3 regions of the Stenotrophomonas sp. PUT21 genome follow, and region 1 is predicted to be linked to each of the others. Evidence: predicted binding sites of a transcription regulator. Region 1 holds the regulator's gene; each other region holds the start of a gene.
The links. Region 1 encodes FliA, which starts transcription of late flagellar genes. Its sites were predicted from a motif close to TAAAGTTTNNCNNNCNNNGGCCGATAA; they were not measured.

Region 1 (5,082 bases):
CCGCCAATGAACCGGCAGCGGCCGTGGCCAGCGTGCCCGAACTGACGATCATCCAGCGCGACGACGAAGAGATCCGCCAGTTGCGCCATGAAGTGGCCGGTATGCGCCATGTCATCGAGCGCGAGATGCACCGCTTCACCGATGAGCGCCTGCGTGGCTCGCCGGTCCGCGCCGCGGCGCTGGACCTGATGGACGAGTACGGCTTCGACGCCGGCATCAGCCGCGACGTGGCCATGCAGATTCCGCTGGATACCGAAGCCCACCGTGGCCGCGGCCTGATGCTCGGCCTGCTCTCCAAGAAGCTGCCGATCGCCCCGGTCGACCCGCTCGAAGCCGGCGGCGTGATCGCCCTGGTCGGCCCTACCGGTGCCGGCAAGACCACCACCATCGCCAAGCTGGCCTCGCGTTTCGCCGAGGCGCATGCCGCCCGCGATGTCGCCCTGGTCACCACCGATACCGGCCGCATCGGCGCCCGCGAGCAGCTGTACGGCTTCGGCCGCCAGCTCGGCATCGCGGTCCATGAGGCCAGCAGCGGCACCGATCTGAACCAGCTGCTGGAGCGCCTGAAGGACTACAAGCTGGTCCTGATCGACACCGCCGGCCTGGGCCCGCGTGACCGTGCACTGGCCGCCCAGCTGCAGTGGCTGCGCGCCGCCGAGCAGATCCGCACCCTGCTGGTGCTGCCGGCCAACACCAGTTTCGGCGACATGGACGAGGTGGTCCGCCGCTTCAGCGCCGCCAACCCGCAGGGCGTGGTGCTGAGCAAGCTGGACGAAACCGGCCGCTTCGGTACCGCCCTGTCGGTGGCCGTGGACCACCGCCTGCCGATCACCTGGGTCACCGATGGCCAGGACGTTCCTGAAGACCTGCACCGTGCCAGTGCGGCCAATCTTGTACTTCGCCTTGAAGATTTGCGCCGCGCGGCCGATATGCCCTGCAACCCGGAGTTGAACCATGCCGTCGCGTGAGTACGCCAAGCTGACCAAGACCTTCCCGTTGTCGGCTACCCGAAGCCAGCCGCTGGGCCCGGTCCGCACCATCGCCGTCACCGGCGGCAAGGGCGGCGTGGGCAAAACGAACGTTTCGGCCAATCTGGCCGTGGCGCTGGCGGACATGGGCAAACGCACGCTGCTGCTGGACGCCGATCTCGGCCTGGCCAACATCGACGTGATCCTCGGCCTGCAGCCGAAGGTGACCCTGGCCGACCTGGTCGCCGGGCGCTGCACGCTGGAAGAAGTGATCATGGAAGGCCCCGGCGGCGTGCTGGTGGTGCCGGCCGCCTCCGGCCGCCGCCACATGGCCGAGCTGCAGCCGGCCGAGCACGTCGGCCTGGTCAACGTGTTCTCCGAGCTCGAGCGCGAGCTGGACATCATGATCGTGGATACCGCCGCCGGCATCACCGATGGCGTGCTCACCTTCTGCCAGGCCGCGCAGGACACGGTGGTGGTGGTCTGCGATGAGCCGGCCTCGATCACCGACGCCTACGCACTGATCAAGGTGCTCTCGCGCGAGCGCGGGGTGGACCGCATCCAGGTGGTGGCCAACATGGTCCGCGACCCGAACGAAGGCCGCGTGCTGTACGAAAAGCTGACCCGTGTCTGCGAGAAGTTCCTCGCCGATGTCTCGCTGAACTACCTGGGCTGCGTGCCGCAGGATGACTGGCTGCGCCTGTCGGTGCAGCGCCAGCAGCCGGTGGTGAAGGCCTACCCGTCCAGCCCGGCCGCGCTGGCGCTGACCGAGATCGCGCGCCGCACCGCCCGCTGGCAGGCCCCGACCGAGCCGCGTGGCGGGGTCGAATTCTTCCTGGAACGCATCCTCAAGCAACGCGGGGTGACGGTATGAAGGGCGCAGCACAATACAAAGAGGTCCAGCGGACCGCAGCCAACGAGTGCATTGCCCAGCACTCCGACCTGGTCCGGCGCATCGCCCACCATCTGGCCGCGCGCCTGCCGGCGAGCGTGGAGGTGGACGATCTGATCCAGGCCGGCATGATGGGCCTGATCGAGGCCTCGCGCAGCTACGACGCCGACCAGGGCGCCTCGTTTGAAACCTATGCCTCGATCCGCATCCGCGGCTCGATGATCGACGAGATCCGCCGTGGCGACTGGGTGCCGCGCTCGGTGCACCGCCGTGCACGCGATGCCGCCGCGACCATCCGTCGCCTCGAGCAGAGCACCGGCCGTGCCGCCAGCGCCACCGAAGTGGCCGCCGCGATGGACATGCCGCTGCCGGACTACCTGCGCCTGATGGAAGACGCCTCGCGCGGCCAGGTGCTGAGCCTGGAATCACGGATCGAAGACCAGGGCGAGCTGGATACCGTCGCCCAGGGTGGCCCGACCCCGCAGCAGGTACTGGAGCGCGGCGAGTTCGGGCGCGAGCTGGGCAACGCGATCGGCCTGCTGCCCGAGCGCGAACAGCTGGTCCTGTCGCTGTACTACGAGCAGGAACTGAACCTGAAAGAGATCGGCGCCGTACTGGGTGTCAGCGAATCGCGCGTGTGCCAGATCCATGGCCAGGCCGTGCTGCGTCTGCGGGGCCGGCTGAAGATCTTCGAGGCGGCAGACGCCGGCCTCGAGAACCATTGAAATCGAGGAAAGTGCTTTGAACAAGAACATGCGTATCCTGATCGTCGACGATTTTTCGACCATGCGTCGTATCGTCAAGAACCTGCTGGGCGATCTGGGCTTCACCAATACGGCCGAAGCCGAGGACGGGCATGCCGCGCTGGCGATGTTGCAGAGCCAGCCGTTCGATTTCGTGGTCACCGACTGGAACATGCCGGTCATGACCGGCATCGACCTGCTCAAGGCCGTGCGTGCCGATGCCAAGCTCAAGACCCTGCCCGTGCTGATGGTGACCGCTGAAGCCAAGCGCGAGCAGATCATCGAAGCCGCCCAGGCCGGCGTGAACGGCTACATCATCAAACCGTTCACCGCGCAGACCCTGGAAGAAAAGCTCGGCAAAATCTTCGAACGCCTGGCAGCGAGCGCCTGATGGACACCCTGAGCGACAAATCCGCGCTGGTGCAGCGCCTGCAGGACGCCTTGGCCGCACTGGAAAGTGGCGACGAAGCCGGTTGGCGCCGGGAGATCGACGCCCTCGCCGCGTTGCGCACGCAGCCGATGATGGCCGGCCTGAACCGCCTCGCCCGCGAACTCGGCCAGGCCCTGGGTGAACTGCCCAGCCTGCCCAGCGAAGCCGGCGAACTGGATGACGCCTGCGCGCGCCTGGACCACGTGGTGGCGATGACCGAACAGGCCACCCACCGCACGCTGGACCTGGCCGAGGAATGTCGCTCGCTGACCGAACAGCTGCGCGCCAACGGGTTGACGCCCGACCAGGGCCAGCAGCTCGACCGCATCCGCCACAACCTGACGGAAATCGCGCTGACGCAGAGCTACCAGGACCTGACCGGGCAGATCATACGCCGCGTGGTCGGGATCGTGCGGCGCGTGCACGAGGGCTTCGGCGCGCTCGGCCTGCCGCCGCAGGAAGACGACAAGAAGCGCGACACCAACGGCCTGGCCGGCCCGGCCGTGAACGGTCTGGATCGCCATGCGGTGTCACAGAACGACGCCGACGACCTGCTCTCGGACCTGGGACTGTAACGATCATGAGTGCTGTTCCAGACGATATCGCCGCCGACTTCATCCTCGAGGCCCAGGAAATCCTGGACCGCCTTGGCGAACAGCTGGTGTCGCTGGAGCAGGCGCCCCAGGATGCCGACCAGCTCAACGCCGTGTTCCGTGGCTTCCACACGCTCAAGGGCGGTGCCGGCTTCCTCGGCATCCAGGCGATGGTCGAGCTGTGCCACGCCGCCGAGGAAACCCTCGGCATGGCGCGCTCCGGCCAGGCCACGCTGCAGGCCCACCATTTCGACGCGGCCCAGCAGTCGCTGGACTATCTGCAGTCGATGCTGGATTCGGTCTCGGCCGGGACCGAGCCGGGGTATGCCCCGCCGGAACTGATCGCCCAGTTCGACGTCAACGGCCCGGCCACGCCGGCACCCGCGGCGGCCACCTCCCCCGGCAGCGGCGGCGAGATGATCACCGATGATGAGTTCGAAGCGCTGCTCGACCAGCTGCATGGCGGCGCCGCGCCGACCGCCGTTGCCGCGCCGAAAAAGGACGATGGCCTGATCGGCGAGGACGAGTTCGAAGCGCTGCTGGACCAGCTGCACGGCGGCGCCGTTCCCGGTGCCAAGGCCATTGCCGCTGCATCCGTGCCCGCTGCGGCCCCGCGCGCCGTGGCCGCCCCGGCGGCGCCAAGCGCCAAGCCGGCCCCGGCCAAACCCGTCGCCGAAGCCGAACACACCGTGCGCGTGGATACCAAGCGCCTGGATGCGATCGTCAACCTGATCGGCGAGCTGGTGCTCTCGCGCAACCGGCTCAAGACCCTGCGTGCGCGCCTGCACGATGAAGAACTCGACCGCGCCGTGTCCACGCTGGACATCGCCACCGCACGGCTGCAGTCGGCGGTGATGCGTACCCGCATGCAGCCAGTCGGCAAGGTGTTCTCGCGCTTCCCCAAGGTGGCCCGCGATGTTGCGCGGTCGCTGAAGAAGGAAGTCGAACTGGAACTGATCGGCGCGGAAACCGAGCTGGACCGCAACCTGGTCGAAGCACTGGCCGATCCGCTGGTCCACCTGGTCCGCAACGCCATCGATCACGGCGTGGAAATGCCGGATCTGCGCGAGGCCCAGGGCAAGCCGCGCAGCGGCCACGTACGCCTGTCGGCCCAGCAGGAAGGCGACTACGTCAGCATTGAAGTGCAGGACGACGGCGCCGGCATCGACCCGGAACGCCTGCGCCAGAAGGCGCGCGAAAAGGGGTTGATCGATCCGGAGGCCGCCGCCCGCCTGAGCAGCGAGGAATGCCTGCACCTGGTGTTCCTGCCCGGCTTCTCGACCAAGCAGCAGGTCACCGACATTTCCGGCCGTGGCGTGGGCATGGACGTGGTCCAGTCGCGCATCCGCGAGCTCAGCGGCCAGATCCAGATCCAGTCCGAGCTCGGCCGTGGCAGCCGCTTCATGATCCGCGTGCCGCTGACCTTGGCGATCCTGCCGACCCTGCTGGTGCAGGC
Region 2 (5,082 bases), 2.2 Mb from region 1:
GCTGGTTCAAACACAGCGGCAAGCGCGACAAGGTGGTGCTGGCGACCAAGGTGGCCAAGTGGTCTGAACACCCCGGCCTGTCCGCCGACACCATCTCCGCTGCGGTGGAGGGCTCGCTGCGCCGCCTGCAGACCGACGTGATCGATCTGTACCAGGCGCACGAAGACGATGAATCCACGCCGCTGGAGTCCACGCTGGCCGCCTTCGGTCGCCTGATCGAACAGGGCAAGGTGCGCGCGATCGGTGCCTCCAACTACAGCGCCGAGCGCCTGCGCGATGCCTTGAAGGTCTCGGCCGACTACAAGCTGCCCCGCTATGAAACGCTGCAGCCGGAGTACAACCTGTACGACCGTGCCGGCTACGAAGCCGGGCTGGAAGCGGTGGTGCGCGAGGCGCAGCTGGGCGTGATCAGCTACTACTCGTTGGCCAGTGGCTTCCTCAGCGGCAAATACCGCAGTGCGGCCGATGCGGGCAAGAGCAGCGCGCGCGGCCAGAGCGTAGTGGACAAGTACGTCAATCCGCGCGGCCTGCGCATCCTTGCCGCGTTGGATGATGTCGCCAGCACGCATGGCGTGAGCCCGTCGCAGATCGCGATCGCGTGGTTGATCGCGCGCCCGGGCATCACCGCGCCGATCGTCAGCGCCACCAGTGTCGAGCAGTTGAAGGATGTGCTGGCGGCCGCGAACGTCGCGCTGTCGGCGCAGGACGTGCAGCAGCTGGATGCGGCCAGCGCCGAACAGGCCTGAGCCCACCGGCAGGGGTGACGCACAGCCGCCGCAGGGCGGCTGTGTGCGTCTGGGGCGGGCGTTCGGTTTCCGGCCCGCCCAAGCTTGCTCGCCTTATCGGCTGGCCCGGCTGTCTTCGGCGACCAGCGCGTGGTGAAGGCTGACGCCGGCGCGCACACCTTCAGCACTGGCCAGGCTGATGTTGCCGACCAGCGTTGCATCGCCCGCGGCATAGATGCCCGGCACGCTGGTCTGCTTGCCTGCATCGACCTGGACCAGCACGCCGATCGGGCTGTCCTCCAGCACGCAGCCCAGTTGCTCCACCAGCGGTGTGGCCATGTGCTGGCGCGCGGTGACGAACAGCGCGCGCAGCTCAACCCGGCGGCCATCGGCGAGCACAGCGGCGCTCAGCGCCGGTGCCTCGCCGTCGAGATCAACCACGGCCTCGTGCTCGATGCTGACCCCGCGATGCTGCAGGGCAGCCAGGTCCTCGGGGGCCAGTGCCATGCCGTGCGCGAACAGGGTGACCTCACCCCAGTCGGCAAGCAACGCGGCCATCGTGGCGGATTTCTCATGCCCGCCCAGCAGGCCGATCGCGCCGCCGCCGATCTCATAGCCATGGCAGTACGGGCAATGCACCACGCTGTGGCCCCAGCGCTCGGCCAGGCCGGGCAGTCCGGGCAGTTCATCGGCGATGCCGGTCGCCAGCAGCAGCTTGCGGGTGGCCCAGGTGTCCCCGTTCGCGGTGCCGACCACGAAGCCATCCACGGTCGGCTGGGCCGTGCTGACCGTGTCGTTGATCCAGCGCACCGTCGGGTAGTCCAGCAGCTGCGCCTTGGCGTTGCGCAGCAGCTCGGCGCCGGCGATGCCGTCCTGGCCGAGGACGCCCTGGGAATGCGCGGCGAACCGGTTGCGCGGCAGGCCGCTGTCGATCACCAGGATCTCGCGGCGCGCACGGGCCAGGATCAGGGCAGCGGACAGGCCGGCGAAACTGCCACCGACGACAATCGCATCAAACGTCATGGGGAACTCCTGCAGCGTGGTGGGCCAGGTGGCGGGCGAATGCCTCGCCCAGCGTGGCCAGGGTGGTGTCGCGCAGGCGGGCCTCGAGCAGGGCCTGGGCCTGGCGGTAACTGTCGTCGAGGGCCTCGCTGACCACGCGCTGCACCGGGCAGCCGCGTCCGGTCTCGCGTGCGCCGGTGTGCAGCAGGGCGGGCGCGCCGATCGCCAGATACACATCGTGCAGGGTGATCTGCGCCGGCGCCCGGGCGAGTTGGGCGCCGCCCCCGTGGCCACGCACGGTGGTCACCAGGCCGCCTTTGTTCAGGGCCGACAGCAGACGCCGGATCACCACGGGATGGGTCGGCAGGCAGGTGGCGAGCTGCTCGGAGGTACGCGGACCGTCCTGGCCGACCAGATGGGCCATCACGTGCAGCGCATCGGAGAATTGGTTGCTGGATTTCATGTAACTACATTAGTTACATATTGATTGCGTGTCCAGTCCTGTTTCGTTCCATGCGCGGTCAAATTTCATCTACACGCGGCCCTCACATCATTGAATGGAACGGTAAGCGTGATTTGCGTCGCACTTCAGGGTGTCCGCCGCAGACCGATACCGCATCGCCCTTCCTTACTTTTGATCTCTCATGACGTCCTCCGCACCGGCGCGTCCACGCGCCCTGAGTCTTCAATTCAAACTGCTGGGCGCGCTGTCGCTCGGCCTGGTCATCATCGTGCTGGCGGCCTTGGCCGGGCTGGGCTCGGCCTGGCGGCACCTGTCGGCCGAGGTGCCCGTCGAGGTCGCCCGCAAGGCGCAGGCCGAGCTGCTGCAGCGCGAGTTCCGGCTGCAGGTGCAGGAGTGGAAAAACGTGCTGATCCGCGGCGCCGATGACGCCCAGCGCGAACGCCACCTGGCCGCGTTCAATGCGGAAGGACGCCGCATTGAAGCCCTGGCCGGCACGCTGGCGACCAGCCGCGACGAACAGACACGCACGCTGGCCAACCGGTTCCTGGCCGAGCACCGCGCATTGGAGGCCCGCTACCGCGGCGCGCTGGAGGCGTTCGCGGCCAGTGGCTATGACACCCGGGCCGGCGACGCGCTGGTGCTCGGGGCCGACCGTGCCGTGGGCACCACCTTGGATGCATTGGCTGCGCGGGCCAGCGAGCGCGCGGCGTACGAGACCAACGCCACCTCCGAGCGCGCACGCGAAGCGTTGGTCGCCTCGGCGATCGTCACGGCGCTGGCGGCGGTGCTGCTGCTGGTCGCGCTTACCGTGTGGCTGCGGCGCGCGGTGATCGCCCCGGTGGTCGCGGTGGAAGCGGCGGCACGCGCGGTGGCACGCGGTGATCTGGAGCATGGCGTGGTGGTGCGCAGCCACGACGAGATCGGTCGCCTCGGCACCGCGATGCGCGCGGTGACCCAGACCCTGAAGGAAGTGCTGGCCGCGCAGGCGACCATGGCACAGCGCCACGACGCCGGTGAGATCAGCTACCGCATGGACGCCACGGCATTCCCCGGCGGCTATGGGCAGATGGTGCGCGACACCAACACCCTGGTCGCCAACCACATCCAGGTGAAGCTGCGGGCGATCGAGATCATGGGCCATTACGCGGTCGGCGATCTGTCGGTGGACATGGAGCGCCTGCCCGGCGAGAAGGCGGTGATCACCCAGGCGCTGGATACGGCCAAGGCCAACCTCGGTGCGATCAATGCCGAGATCAAGCGGCTGGCCGAAGCAGCCGCCGTGGGCGATTTCAGCCAGCGCGGCGATGAAGCGCGTTATCAGCATGACTTCGGTGAGATGGTCGGCGGCCTCAACCGCCTGATGCAGACCACCGAGCAGGACCTGGGCGAGGTCTCGCGCGTGCTGCAGGCGATCGCCGGCGGTGATCTCAGCGCGCGCATGCACGGCGACTTCCATGGCGTGTTCGCGCGCATGCGCGATGACATGGCGCGCACCACCGGTCAGCTGACCACCATCGTCGGCGACATCAAGCAGGCCGCGCAGTCGATCCAGACCGCTGCCGGCGAGATCGCCGCGGGCAACAGCGATCTGTCGCGCCGTACCGAACAGCAGGCGGCCAATCTGGAAGAAACCGCCGCCTCGATGGAGGAACTGACCTCCACCGTGCGCCAGAATGCCGAGCATGCGCGCCAGGCCAACCAGCTCTCGATCAGCGCCGCCTCGGTCGCCTCGCAGGGCGGCGAAGTGGTCGGCCAGGTAGTCACCACGATGGGGGCGATCCAGGCCTCGTCGCGTCAGATCGCGGAGATCATCAGCGTCATCGACGGCATCGCGTTCCAGACCAACATTCTTGCGCTGAATGCCGCGGTGGAAGCGGCGCGTGCCGGCGAACAGGGCCGTGGGTTTGCCGTGGTCGCCAGCGAAGTGCGCACGCTGGCGCAGCGCTCGGCCGGTGCGGCCAAGGAGATCAAGGCGCTGATCGATCAGTCCGTCACCGATGTCGACAGCGGTGCAGCGCTGGTGCGCCAGGCCGGCCAGACCATGGGCGAGATCGTCGGCAGCGTGCAGCGCGTCACCGACATCATGGCCGACATCGCTGCCGCGTCGCAGGAACAGTCGGCCGGGATCGAGCAGGTCAACCAGACCGTGGTGCAGATGGATGAGACCACGCAGCAGAACGCGGCCTTGGTGGAGGAAGCCTCGGCGGCGGCACGCAGCATGGAAGCGCAGGCCGTGGCCTTGAATGCCGCGGTGGATGTGTTCGTGCTGGACGCCGGGCACAGTGCGATGCGCGGATGGGCTCGCGCTGCGTGATCCACGCATGGTGCCGGCCGCTGGCCGGCACTACCGGACGTAGGGCGTGCCGACCATGGCCTCGGCCAGGTGATCGAGGAACGAGCTGATCCGCGCCGAGACCGCCGTGTTGCGGTAGTACACGGCGTGGATCGGCTGGCGGACCTCCACGGTGATATCCGGCAGCACCTGCACCAGCGCGCCGGCTTCGCGGTCGCGGTGGGTCATGAAGTCGGACAGGCTGACGATGCCGACTCCTTCCAGCGCGAGCCGGCGCAGGGTTTCACCGCTGGAGACCGCCACCGCCGGACGGACGTGCAGCAGCGCGTCGGTGGCGCCGGGCAGCGGCCAGTGATTGAGCGAATCGGGCTCGTTGAAGCCCAGCAGGGTGTGCTCGGCCAGCGCCGCCACATCACGCGGGGTGCCGTGCTGCGCCAGATACGCCGGGCTGGCCATCACGCGCAGGCGGCTGTGGGCCAGCGGCCGCGCGTGCAGGGTGGAATCGGCCAACGGCCCGATCCGGATCGCCACATCGGTGCGCCGCTCCAGCAGATCGATGTAGCGCTCGCTGCTGTTGAGTTCCAGCGCCACCTCGGGAT
Region 3 (5,082 bases), 2.0 Mb from region 1:
CAGGTAATCCCACAGCGGGGTGGTGAACTCCGGCTGTGCATCGAGCAGGGGCAGCACGCTGGGATCCGGGGTAAGCCCGGCAGTGAGCACGTCGAAGCGCTCGGCATGGATGCCCTGCTTGCCGGCCTGCGCTTTGAGCGTGACCAGGCAGCTGGCAAACGCATCCGGCGCGGCCACCGCCAGCGACGGTGCGCCGAGCCACAGCCCAGTCAACAACAGGGGCAACCATCGCATTGGCGGAATCCTTGCAGCCAGTGGACCTGCATCATAGCGGCAATGCCGCGCGGATCAGGCCGGCTGCAGCAGGCGCAGGCCGAAGGCGGGATCGGTCGCGTTCCAGTGGGCGTTGACCCGCAGGCCCGCGGCAGCGGCCATCGCCGCGAACACCGCATCGGTGTACTTGTGGCTGTATTCGACGGTCATCGCTTCGCCTTCGGCGAACGCGAAGCTCTGCCCGTCCACCTGCACGCGCTGGTCGCGCTGGCTGACCAGTTCGGTTTCGATGCGCAGGCGCGGCACGCTGTAGCGGGCGCGGTGGCGGAAACCGTCCAGATCGAAATCGCTGCCGATGTCGCGATTGAGCCGGCGCAGCAGGTTCAGGGTGAAGTCGGCGGTGACGCCGGCGGCATCGTTGTAGGCAGCCTCGATCAGCCCCGCATCCTTGTGCAGGTCGATGCCGATCAGGGCCATGCCATCGGGCCCCATGGTCTGGCGCATCGCCTTCAACAGTGCGATGGCATCGTCATGGGCGAAGTTGCCCAGCGTCGAACCGGGGAAGAACACCAGGTGGCGTGCCGGCTCGCGCTGCGGTGACGGCAACTGCACCGGCTGGGTGAAATCCGCGCAGACCGGCAGCATTTCGATCTCCGGCAGCGAGGGGGCCAGCCGGGTGATGCTGTCCAGCAGCGCGGCGCGGGAGATCTCGATCGGGGTGTAGGCCACGGGGTCGCGCAGCGCATGCAGCAGCAGTTCGGTCTTGCGCCCGCTGCCGCTGCCCAGTTCGACCACATGCACGCGGGGCCCGACCACCTTGGCGATGTCGCGCGCGCACTCCTGCAGCAGCTGCAGCTCGGTGCGGGTCGGGTAGTACTCCGGCTGCTGGGTGATCTGCTCGAACAGCGCCGAGCCCTGCGCATCGTAGAAATACTTGGACGGCAGCTGCCGCGGCGTGGACGAGAGGCCGCGCAGGATGTCGGCGGTGATCTGATCACGGTCCGGCTGCAGATCGGTCAACGCCTCGAGTGCATCACGGACCGAACTCATGCGATGTCCCGGGCCAGGCGCAGGCCGGCGAACTGCCACCGGGCCGACGGTGCGAAGAAATTGCGGTAGCTGGCGCGCAGATGATCGGCCGGGGTGGCACAGCTGCCCCCGCGCAGCACCCACTGCCCGCACATGAACTTGCCGTTGTACTCGCCCAGGTTGCCCGGGAAGGTGCGGAAGCCCGGATATGGCCCGTAGGCGCTGCTGGTCCATTCCCAGACATCGCCGAACAATTGAACGATGTCGCCGTCCTCTTCGGCCCCACCGGGGTGGAACTGATCGGCATCGGCGAAGCGACCCCGCAGCGGGCGACCGGCGGTGGCCGCCTCCCATTCGAACTCGGTGGGCAGACGGGCCTCCTGCCAGCGCGCGTAGGCGTCGGCTTCGAAGTAACTGAGGTGGCAGACCGGTGCGTGCGGATCGAGCGGGCGCCAGCCCCCCAGGGTGAACTCGCGCTCCAGTGCGTCATCCCAGTACAGCGGATGCTGCCAATGCTGGTCCTGGCACAGCGTCCACCCTTCACTCATCCACCAGCGCGGCTCGCGGTAGCCACCGGCCTGCACGAACCGCCGGTACTCCTCATTGCTGACCGGGCGGTTGGCCAGCGCATGCGCCGGGACCAACGCGCGGTGTACAGGCGATTCGTTGTCATAGGCGAATGTGGGCTGGGTGGGCCAGACCGGCGCGCCGATCTCCACGATCCGCTCGGGACTGCTGAGCCACCGCAGCGGCAGCGCACGGGCCGGTGCCACCGCCAGATCCTCCCGGTAGGCCGGCTGCAGCGGGTTGGACCAGAACGCGTGCTTGATATCGGTCAGCAGCAGCTCCTGGTGCTGCTGCTCGTGATGCAGGCCGAGCAGCAGCTGATGCTGGGCCTGTTCGCTCAGGCTGCCGGCCTGCAGTGCGGTGATCACGCGCTGGTCGATCTCGGCGCGGAAATGCAGCACCTCATCCAGTGACGGGCGCGAGAGCAGCCCGCGCTGCGGACGCGCATGCGCCGGGCCGATGCTCTGGTAATAGCTGTTGAACAGGTAATGCCAGTCCGCATCGATCGGGGCGTAGCCGGGCCGGGTGGCGAGCACGAAGCGCTCGAAGAACCAGGTGGTGTGGGCCAGGTGCCATTTGGCCGGGCTGGCATCGGCCATGCTCTGCACCATGGCGTCCTCAGCGCTCAGCGGGGCGGCCAGCGCGACCGTGCGGGCGCGCACGCCAGCGTAACGGGCGGCCAGCGACGCGGGCGGGACGGCAGTGAGCGGTGGTGCGGCAGCGACGGCGGTATTCATCGCGATCAGGATCGGCCAGCCGGGGTGAGTGTCACGTCATGGCAGGGCATCGCTGCGGTGACAGCGCTCAAGTTGAATGCGCGCGGGCCGCTATCGGGGGAGACTCCCTGCCTGTGTTGTCCGGTTTGCACGCTGCAGCCACGGCGCGCCGGCCCACGACGTGGACCCCTTCTTGCGGACGCACCTGCTACGCCAGCCCAGCCACTATCTGTTCGTGCTGCCTGCCGTGCTGGTGGCCGTGGGCCTGTGGGGCGCCACGCCGGCGGCCGAGGTCGGCAATCCTGTGCACCGCCTGCTGCCGCTGGTGCTGGCCTGCCTGGGCATCGGGCTGGCGTTGATCTACGCCCGCGTGCGGGCGGTCTGTCTGATGCTGGCGGTCGCACTGGCCTTCGCGCTGCTGCACGGGGTGGTCGGTACGTTCCTGCGTGAGGGCGTGATCTCGGACCACACGCCGCTGATTTTTCATGCCGTGTCGTGGTGGTTGCCGCTGCTGTTCCTGGTGCATGGGCTGTGGCCCGAGCGCGGGCGGCTGCGCCAGGACCTGCTGCTGCGCGGCGTGGTCAGCGGCACGGCGCTGGGGGTTTTCCTGCTGTTGGCCGCCCAGGGCCCGGACGGCATGCAGGCACTGCTGTCGGATCGACACCTGGCGTGGCTGCCGAGCGGCTGGAACGCGCTGGCGCAGCTGCCGGCGCTGTTGTTCATGGTGGCAACGCTCGCGCTGGGGGTACAGGCCTGGCACCAGCCGCGGCCGCTGCACACCGCCCTGCTGATCGCCCTGCTCTGCCTGTGGTGGATGCTGCCGCGGGTGTTCGTCTCGCCCGCGCTGCTGCCGGCGGTCAGCTGCATGGCGCTGCTGTTGATTGTTTCGGCGATGCTGCAGGAGGCCTTCCACATGGCCTTCCGCGATGAACTCACCGGGCTGCCCGGCCGCCGCGCATTCAACGAATGCCTGCAGCGGGTGGGGCCCACCTACACCATCGCGATGGTGGATGTGGATCACTTCAAGCGCTTCAACGATACCCACGGCCACGATGCCGGTGATGACGTGCTCAAGCTGGTGGCCGCGCGCCTGGCCGGGATCGGCGGCGGGGGCCGCGCGTTCCGCTACGGCGGCGAGGAATTCGCACTGGTGTTCCTGGATCGCCCAGCCCCGGCCTGTGTGGCGGCGGTGGAGGAGATCCGCGCGACGATCGAAGGCGCGCGGATGCACCTGCGCGACCGCGCCGCGCGCAGCCGCGACGATGCGGTGGGGCAGCTGCAGCGCGGACGCGGTGGCAGTGGCGCGGTGGTGCAGGTGACGGTGAGCATCGGCGTGGCCGACAGCCGGGTGGCTGACAGCCCGCAGGGCGTGATCAAAGCGGCCGACCAGGCGCTGTACGCGGCCAAGGACGCCGGCCGCAACTGTGTGCGCGCCCATGGCCAGCAGGGTGCCGTGGCGGTGCGCACGGCGGCGCTGGCTCAGGGCAGCGCGTCGAGATAGAACCAGCGGCCGTCTTCGCGCACGAAGCGGCTGTGCTCGCGCATCTTCACCGCGCTGCCGCCGCCGACCTTGTAGCGGGCCAGAAAAAGGACCTGGGCGTGGTCCGGATCTGACTGCGTGTGGTCCTGGATCGTCAGCCCCAGCCACTGGGTGCGCTGCCCGGGTGCTTCCTCCAGCGACAGCTCGGCCGGGCGCGTGGACGGGTGCCAGCTGGCCAGCAGGTACTCGGCCAGGTGGCGCACGTAAGCGCTGTAGCGCGAGCGCATCAGCGCTTCGGCATCCGGAGCGGGTGTGCCGGCGTGGTAGCAGCCGCAGCGGGTGCTGTAGGCCTGCGGGCGGCCGCAGGGACAGGGATCGGAGTTGGCGGTGGTCATGGGGGTATTGTCGCGCGATGACGGGGCGTATGCTGGCGCGCCTTCTGCCGCGATGTGCCGCCGTGCTTGAGCTGGTTCCCCCTGAGCTGTTGTGGTTGGTGGCGATCGCCTTCATCGCCGGCCTGGTCGATGCCGCCGTCGGTGGCGGTGGGCTGGTGCAGTTGCCCGGGTTGTTCACCGTCCTGCCGCAGCACACGCCGGCGATGCTGTTCGGCACCAACAAGTTCAGCTCGATGTTCGGCACGGCCGCCGCGGCATTCCGCTATGCGCGCAATGTGCGCTTCCCGTGGCGGCCGGTACTGTTCGCCGCGGGCACGGCCTTCGTGTTCTCCTTCGCCGGGGCCACGGCCGTCAGCCTGCTGCCCAAGGACGCGGTACGCCCGCTGGTGCTGGTGCTGCTGGTGGCGATGCTCGGCTACACGCTGTGGAAGAAGGACTTCGGTGCCCTGCACCGCCCGCGCGAGATCGGCCGCAAGGAGCTGGTGACCGCACTGGCGATCGGTGCGGTGATCGGGTTCTACGACGGCTTCTTCGGGCCCGGCACCGGCAGCTTCCTGATCTTCCTGTTCGTGCGTTTCTTCGGGCTGGACTTCCTGCGCGCCTCGGCCGCCTCCAAGGTGGTGAACCTGGCGACCAACGTGGCGGCGATCTCGTTCTTCGTGCCGACCGGCAACATCCTGTG

Region 2: the regulator FliA is predicted to act here: its motif matches at 2,315-2,341, upstream of ACTT2I_RS17230 (methyl-accepting chemotaxis protein).
Region 3: the regulator FliA is predicted to act here: its motif matches at 2,614-2,640, upstream of ACTT2I_RS17820 (GGDEF domain-containing protein).

What each region holds. Positions count from the first base shown of each region.
Region 1 covers NZ_CP197645.1:1,593,047-1,598,128, reverse strand. The annotation lists gene ACTT2I_RS07580 (AAA family ATPase) at 1-968, shown strand, start outside; gene ACTT2I_RS07575 (MinD/ParA family ATP-binding protein) at 955-1,842, shown strand; gene ACTT2I_RS07570 (RNA polymerase sigma factor FliA) at 1,839-2,585, shown strand; gene cheY (chemotaxis response regulator CheY) at 2,602-2,994, shown strand; gene ACTT2I_RS07560 (protein phosphatase CheZ) at 2,994-3,608, shown strand; gene ACTT2I_RS07555 (chemotaxis protein CheA) at 3,614-5,082, shown strand, end outside.
Region 2 covers NZ_CP197645.1:3,818,298-3,823,379, forward strand. The annotation lists gene ACTT2I_RS17215 (aldo/keto reductase) at 1-746, shown strand, start outside; gene ACTT2I_RS17220 (NAD(P)/FAD-dependent oxidoreductase) at 840-1,748, opposite strand; gene ACTT2I_RS17225 (Rrf2 family transcriptional regulator) at 1,738-2,190, opposite strand; gene ACTT2I_RS17230 (methyl-accepting chemotaxis protein) at 2,372-4,504, shown strand; gene ACTT2I_RS17235 (LysR substrate-binding domain-containing protein) at 4,535-5,082, opposite strand, start outside.
Region 3 covers NZ_CP197645.1:3,967,887-3,972,968, forward strand. The annotation lists gene ACTT2I_RS17805 (lytic murein transglycosylase) at 1-234, opposite strand, end outside; gene egtD (L-histidine N(alpha)-methyltransferase) at 289-1,263, opposite strand; gene egtB (ergothioneine biosynthesis protein EgtB) at 1,260-2,546, opposite strand; gene ACTT2I_RS17820 (GGDEF domain-containing protein) at 2,719-4,026, shown strand; gene ACTT2I_RS17825 (YchJ family metal-binding protein) at 4,005-4,400, opposite strand; gene ACTT2I_RS17830 (sulfite exporter TauE/SafE family protein) at 4,463-5,082, shown strand, end outside.